3 regions of the Micromonospora sp. CA-269861 genome follow, and region 2 is predicted to be linked to each of the others. Evidence: riboswitches for the same ligand, from Rfam matches in the RefSeq annotation. Region 2 holds a riboswitch; each other region holds the start of a gene.
What was found. A riboswitch is a leader RNA that binds a small molecule or an ion and turns the genes downstream of it on or off. The one in region 2 is predicted to bind cobalamin.
Positions count from the first base shown of each region.

Region 1 (2,238 bases), 710 kb from region 2:
CGCCGTCGTCGGGCGGCGGCGCGTCACCCAGGTCGTAGCCGGCCTCGGCCAGCGCGGCGAACAGCCGGACCGCCGAGGCCGGGGTGTCCAGGCCGACCGCGTTACCGACCCGGGAGTGCTTGGTGGGGTACGAGCTGAGCACCACGGCGACCCGCTTGTCGGCGTGCGGGACGTAGCGCAGCCGGGCGTGGCGCACCGCGATCCCGGCGACCCGGGCGGCCCGCTCCGGGTCGGCGGCGTAGACCGAGAGCCCGTCGGCGTCGATCTGCTTGAACGAGAACGGCACGGAGACGATCCGGCCGTCGAACTCGGGGATGGCCACCTGCATGGCGGCGTCCAACGGGGACAGCCCGGCGTCACTGTCGGCCCACTGCGCGCGGGTGCTGGTGAGGCAGAGCGCCTGGATGACCGGCACGTCCAGGGCGGCCAGGGCGCCGACGTCCCAGGCGTCCTCGTCGCCGCCGCCGGAGGCGTCCGCGGCGACCGCACCGCCGGCCGCGAGCACCGTGACCAGCAGCGCGTCACAGCGGGCGAAGAGCCCGAGTGGGCCGGTGCCCGCGGTCAGCCCGCGCAGCGAGCCGCAGAAGATCGGCAGCGGGTTGCCGCCGGCCCTGTGGACCGCGTCCGCGAGCACGTCGACGAAACCGGTGTTGCCGGCGAGGGCGTGCGCCCGGTAGAAGACGATCCCCACGGTGGGCCGGTCCGGGTCGGCGGGGTGTTCGCCGTGCACGCCGTACGCCGGGGTGGGCGCGGGCGGGGTGAACCCCTCACCGGTGAGCAGCACCGTGTCGGACAGGAACCGGGCCAACTGCCCCAGGTTGTCCGGACCGCCCTCGACCAGGTAGGCCAGCGCCTGGGTGACGACCCCGGACGGCACCGTGGAGATGGCCATCAGCTCCGCGTCGGGTAGCGCCTCACCGCCGAGCACGACCGTCGGCACTCCGGTGGCGAGCACCGCGGCGAGGCCGTCCGGCCACGCCTGCCGACCGCCGAGCAGGCGTACGACGACGAGGGCAACCCCGTCGAGGAGAGCGGGCACCTCCTCGACTGTGACTCGCGCGGGGTTGGCCAACAGGTAGTCGGCGCCGCTGGCGCGGGCGGCCAGCAGGTCGGTGTCGGCGGTGGACAGCAGCAGAATGCGCACGGCAGGCTCCGGAAAGTGACGCCCTGGGGCCCAGAGGGGGCGACCGGGACGATGCGGGTGGGTACGGCGTCAGCCGGTACGACGGCCCGGGTGAACGGCGCGCCGACGCGGGGCGTCGGGGCCGGTCAGCGTCGGGGCGGTCGGCTCAGCGGTGCCGGTGGCCGGTGCCCTGGAGCGCAATACGACGATAGTCGTCGATGAATGAGACGCCGTGCGTCATCGGGTCCTCCTCGGGTGTCCACGCCCTGGGGTACGTCCCGACGGCCGAAGTATCCTGGCTTCCGGATCGACGCTCTCCCCCGGCCTTCCAACCGCAGACACACGGCCGTGACTCACGAGGGGGGATCGCTCCCCGGTGACAGTGGCGGGACCGCGTCGGAATTGCACCGACTTCCTTCACTGCCGTCAGGCCGCGAATGCTGCCACACCGCCGCGTCGCCGGTCAACGCGGACCCCGGCGTCGCACGCCCACGCCCACCACATTGACCTGGGAAAATATCGGCGTGCGGGGTTGTCTCTGGCCGCTACGGCGGGCTGTTGAGCTCGTTGGTCGGCGAAGTGGCCTCCTGGCGGGCAGTGTCTGTGCGACGCCCTTTGGAGCTGATGTCGTAGACGATTCAGCACCGATCCGGTCAGCCCTGGGGTTCCTCGTGCCCAGAACGGCGCGGCCGGCGCGTCAGCGACAGCCAGCCGAGGAAACGCGTGTGCAGCACAGCAACGTCGGGGCGACCGCCGAGACTGTACAAGTCGTGGATGGCCTCGTTCATGCAGGACGTCAGGTAGAGAGCCAGCGCCAGCGAGTGGCCGTAGAACTCGGCGACGAGATCGAGTTGCGCGCGGGAGCACGGCCACGCGGCGGCGCAGTTGCGGCACAACCAGGCAGGGCGCATGGGTGGGTGCGGACGGGACCGGAGACTCACACCACGACCCTGCTCACCGCGACCGCCGCCATCCATCCCAGTGGGTGATTCCTCAACGGATAAGTTTTCTTCCGCCCTCCGGATGTCCTTTCGGCGCGGCCATCCGACGACTGGATAGGCTGGCCTTCACCCTCGAGCAGGAAGGGAGCCATCCGTGAGCGTCCGGACAACTGC
Region 1 covers NZ_CP192014.1:3,526,984-3,529,221, forward strand. The annotation lists gene cobN (cobaltochelatase subunit CobN) at 1-1,144, opposite strand, end outside; cobalamin riboswitch at 1,390-1,566, opposite strand; gene ACQP0U_RS16405 (hypothetical protein) at 1,777-2,034, opposite strand; gene ACQP0U_RS16410 (DUF5919 domain-containing protein) at 2,219-2,238, shown strand, end outside.
Region 1: it holds a riboswitch for cobalamin, as region 2 does, so the genes downstream of both, cobN (cobaltochelatase subunit CobN) here and ACQP0U_RS12895 (ribonucleoside-diphosphate reductase subunit alpha) in region 2, are expected to answer to the same signal.

Region 2 (2,238 bases):
CTCGTCGGCCTCGACCCGGCGCATGAACTCGTCCGGGATCCAGTTGGCCAGGTTGAGGTTGTGGGTACGCCGGGCGTCTTCGCCGGTGTTGTCCCGCAGTTGCAGGAACTCCTCGATGTCCGGGTGCCACGGCTCCAGGTAGACGCAGGCCGCGCCCTTGCGCCGGCCGCCCTGGTTGACCGCGGCGACGCTCGCGTCCAGCGTGCGCAGCCACGGCACGATCCCGTTCGACTGCCCGTTGGTGCCCCGGATCAGCGCTCCCCGGGAGCGGACCCGGGAGTACGCGATGCCGATGCCACCGGCGAACTTGGACAGGTTGGCGACCTGGGCGTACCGCACGTAGATCGAGTCCAACTCGTCGAGCGGGGAGTCGACCAGGTAGCAGGAGGACATCTGGGTGTGCCGGGTTCCGGAGTTGAACAAGGTCGGTGAGCTGGGCAGGTAGGCCAGGCTGGACATCAGCCGGTAGAAGTCGACAGCCTCGTCCGCCGTCCGGGACAGGCCACAGGCCACCCGCAGCAGCCAGTACTGCGGGGTCTCCAGCACCAGTCGGCTGGTGGGGTGGCGCAGCAGGTAGCGGTCGTACACCGTACGCAGGCCGAAGTACTCGAACCTGCGGTCGCCGTTCGGGTCGACGGCCTGGTCGAGCGTCCTGGCGTGCGCGGCGACGAACACGGCGGTGTCGTCACCGATCAGGCCCTCGGCGTGGCCGACCCGGATCGCCGCGCTGAACGAGGTGATGCCCTGTCGACGCACCTCCTTGTCGACGTAGCCGGCCAGCAGCCGCGCGGCGAGGCGGGAGTACTGCGGCTCCTCACCGATCATCTCGGCCGCGGTCTGGATGGACAGCCGGTCCAGTTCGGCGGTCGTCGCGCCGTCGTAGAGGCCGCTGATGGTGCGGGTGGCCACCCGCATCGGGTCGACGTCGGTCAGGTCGTCGGCCCACCGCTCGACCGCCCGGACGATCTTGTTCACGTCCACGGGCTCGGTGGCGCCGTCGCGCTTGCGGACCTGCATCGGCGTCCGCCGCACTGTCGCGTCGCCGCTGACCGGGACTACCTCGGTGACTGTCACCACTCGCTCCTCGGAGTTCGAGACCTGGTGGCCCCGGACGCGAGGAGACAGACACCGGCGGACGCCACGCCAGCCCGGCGTGGGTCAGGTGGCGTCAGCCGTCCCACGCGGCCTCGGACCGCCGCCCACCCGGGTGCGGGTACGCGGCGCGCTGGCAGGTCTTCGGACTCGCGGGCACGACCGGGCTCGCCGGTCTCCTACTGGCCGTCGCTTCCCAGGCCGATTGGTGGCCCAGTGCTGATGACGGCTGTCGTTCCCACTCACCGCTGCGGGACAGTCCCGGATTTCCACCGGGTTCCCTGTTGCCTCGACCGCGCCGGATGAGCGGCCGAACCAGCTGCGCTCGACACCATATATAGGGACGCGGCCGTTGTCACACCCCACATGTCGGTCCCGGGCGTGTCGTCGGCCGGCTCGGTGATCACCATCACCAACGCGGTGGACCACGTCACGCCCACCGACGCCGGGCAACGGAGGCGGGCCCGCCGCGCAGGTGTCGACAATCGACAAAGATTTGATGTATCGAGGCAAGGGGGTCGCAGACCGCAGCCATGCGCGGTCGTCAATGCTTCGCGGCGAGGTCGAACGTCCAACCTCCGAGCCCTGATGCCGCCGCCACTCTCACCCACCAAACAGCACGATGGGCGGCAAGCCGGATCGGCGCGACTCGGGAAACATCATATGTCTAGGGGCCTGGGAGTGATCGACATCGTTGACGTGCCGGAGCAGCCCTCCGTATACTCCCAGTGATCATCTGATCTTTAGCCTAGCCGGGCGAGGAGCGCATGCCGCAGATCACTGCCGTCACCGTCGAAGACGTACGCTTCCCCACCTCCCTGACCGCTGACGGGTCAGACGCCATGAACAAGGACGGCGACTACTCGGCGGCCTACGTCATCCTGCACACCGACGGCGTCGACGGCGTCGGCGCGCCACTCGCGGGGCACGGCCTGACCTTCACCATCGGCCGAGGCAACGACATCGTCGCGGCGGCAGCGGTCCACCAGGCACAGCGCCTCGTCGGCCTGGACGTGGCGACGATGGCAGCGGACATGGGCGCGGTCTACCGCCTCCTCACCTCCGACTCACAGCTACGGTGGCTCGGTCCGGAGAAGGGCGTCGTCCACCTGTCCCTCGCCGCCGTGTTGAACGCGTCGTGGGACC
Region 2 covers NZ_CP192014.1:2,813,695-2,815,932, reverse strand. The annotation lists gene ACQP0U_RS12895 (ribonucleoside-diphosphate reductase subunit alpha) at 1-1,017, opposite strand, end outside; cobalamin riboswitch at 1,211-1,427, opposite strand; gene ACQP0U_RS12890 (enolase C-terminal domain-like protein) at 1,860-2,238, shown strand, end outside.

Region 3 (2,238 bases), 1.4 Mb from region 2:
ACCTGCCCGGAGGACCCGTGTTGCTCGGCGGTGGCCAACAGGGCCGGGTCTGGCTGGGTCGTCGGCGGACTCCACCCCTGCGGCGCTGCCGTCACCCGCCCGTTGTAGCGGAAGGTCAGGGTGCCGCGTACGGGGTCGCCGTCCGAGGCGACCGACAGGTAACTCACCGAGTACTCGCCCTTGGCCGGCAGGTGCGTCACCGCCACCGTCGCGGGAAACCCGGTCGTGTACTCCCGTGGCTCGAACTGGCCGTTGACCAGGAAGTACTCCCGCACCGGCTTGTCCAGCGGCTTCGGCTCCCCGTACGACCAGCCGTTGTCGACCCGGATGCCGCCCGGGGCGGTGATCGTGAAGAACGCGTTGGAGGCGGCCTTCTCGGTGAAGTACAGCTGCACCGACGTCAACGGCTCGCTCACCGTGGCGCCCCCCGCCGGCGTGGACATCGCCAGGGTCCCGTGGGCTCCGGCGGGTTGGGCGGACGCGAGCAGAGCGACCGCCGAGGCGAGGAGGAGCGCGAGGAGGCTCGAGAGCACCCGCACCGGAGTCTGGGGGAGACGATGCATCTGAATATCCTCGCCGTAGTGAGACTTTTTTCAAGAGGCGCTGGACTTTTTCCTCGGATGGCAAAAGCCGAGCACCCCTCGGGGTCGCCTGCCGCGCTGAGTGAACGTCGTCCCTGGCCAGCTATGCTCCGCGTGGCGTTGGTTCGCCTGGTCGTGGCTGACTGGGCGTCGTAAGAGGGAACCCGGTGGAAATCCGGGACTGCCCCGCAGCGGTGAGTGGGAACGACAGCCGTCATCAGCACTGGGCCACCGGCCTGGGAAGCGACGGCCAGTAGGAGATCGGCGTGCGGCCGGTCGGGCCCGCGAGTCCGAAGACCTGCCGGCGCCGCGTACACAACCGTGTGCGCTGCCGTCGGCCTCGCGGGTGGGCTGAGCGGGTGACGTGCCGCGCGGTGTGCGCGGTGGGTGCTCCTCAGCGTGTGTCCGCGTTCCGGCGGTGTGGTTTCCCGAGGGACGGACTACCGCTGTGCACGACATCATGACGATCACCGGCCGACCACCGTCGGCGTCGCACCTGACCCTGTCGCAGATCATGGATCAGCACCACACGAACCTGATGGGTACGGTGCACGGCGGCCGGATCCTCAACCTCATCGACTCCGTCGCCGGGGTGGTCGCCGCCCGGCACTCGGACGGGCCGGCCGTCACCGCCGCCATCGACGAGACCGCCTTCCTGCGCGCGGTGCGGGTCGGTGACGTCGTCCACGTCGACGCGCGGATCACCTGGGCGGGCCGCAGCTCGATGGAGGTGGCCGTGAAGGTCACCGCGGACCGGTGGGACAGGGCGGTGCCGCCCACCGACGTGGCCACCGCCCACCTGGTCATGGTCGCCATCGACGACGACGGACAGCCGCGTACGGTTCCGCCGCTGTTGCCGGAGACGGATGGGGACCGGCGTCGCTACCGGGAGGCGGAGATCCGCCGGGAGCACCGGTTGGCCCTGCGGCGGGCGCTGCTCGACGGTGCCGAGGAGTCCACGGCCTGAGGCGGGTGGCGGTTGCGGCGAACATCCCCGGACCGCCCCCTGGTGCGGGCAGGATGAGGTGGGATTCGCCCAGCGACACGGTGAGCGGGGGTCGGCCGTGAACGACGGATTGGTGACCAGGCGGAGCGCACGGGACGTCGGAGAGACGGTCTCCGCGCTGCGGGCCGAAGCCGAACGCATGGGCGCCGCGGTGGCGGCGGTGGTCGACCATGCCGCGGCCGTTCGCAAGGCCGGGCTGAGCATGCCCGACACCCAGGTGATCATCTTCGGCAATCCGCAGGCGGGCACTCCACTCATGCAGGCCCATCCCGAGATCGCGATCGACCTGCCGTTGCGACTGATGGTGCGGGACGACGGCCAGCCCGGGTCGGTCGTCACCTGGCAGGACCCGGCGTACCTCGCCCAGCGCTACGGACTGGGCACGGATCAGCTGGCACCCCTGAACGCCCCAGCCAAGATCGCCTCCGTGCTCGACGGCCGCTGAGCGAGGCCCGGGTCGGCCGGGCACCTTCCGTGGTGAGCGGTATACCTCTGAGGAATATTTATGCCTCAGAGGTATACCGCTCGAGAGCGAGTGGCCCACTCCGACGGCGGCTCTCCAGCCGGGCGCCGGCCAGGTCGACGATCCGGTCGCTCCAGCGGCCCAGCAGGGTCTGGTCGTGGGTGATGACCAGGACACCGGCGCGCTGG
Region 3 covers NZ_CP192014.1:4,222,568-4,224,805, reverse strand. The annotation lists gene ACQP0U_RS19375 (copper resistance CopC family protein) at 1-563, opposite strand, end outside; cobalamin riboswitch at 686-901, shown strand; gene ACQP0U_RS19370 (acyl-CoA thioesterase) at 1,042-1,548, shown strand; gene ACQP0U_RS19365 (DUF302 domain-containing protein) at 1,661-2,032, shown strand; gene ACQP0U_RS19360 (ABC transporter ATP-binding protein) at 2,091-2,238, opposite strand, start outside.
Region 3: it holds a riboswitch for cobalamin, as region 2 does, so the genes downstream of both, ACQP0U_RS19370 (acyl-CoA thioesterase) here and ACQP0U_RS12895 (ribonucleoside-diphosphate reductase subunit alpha) in region 2, are expected to answer to the same signal.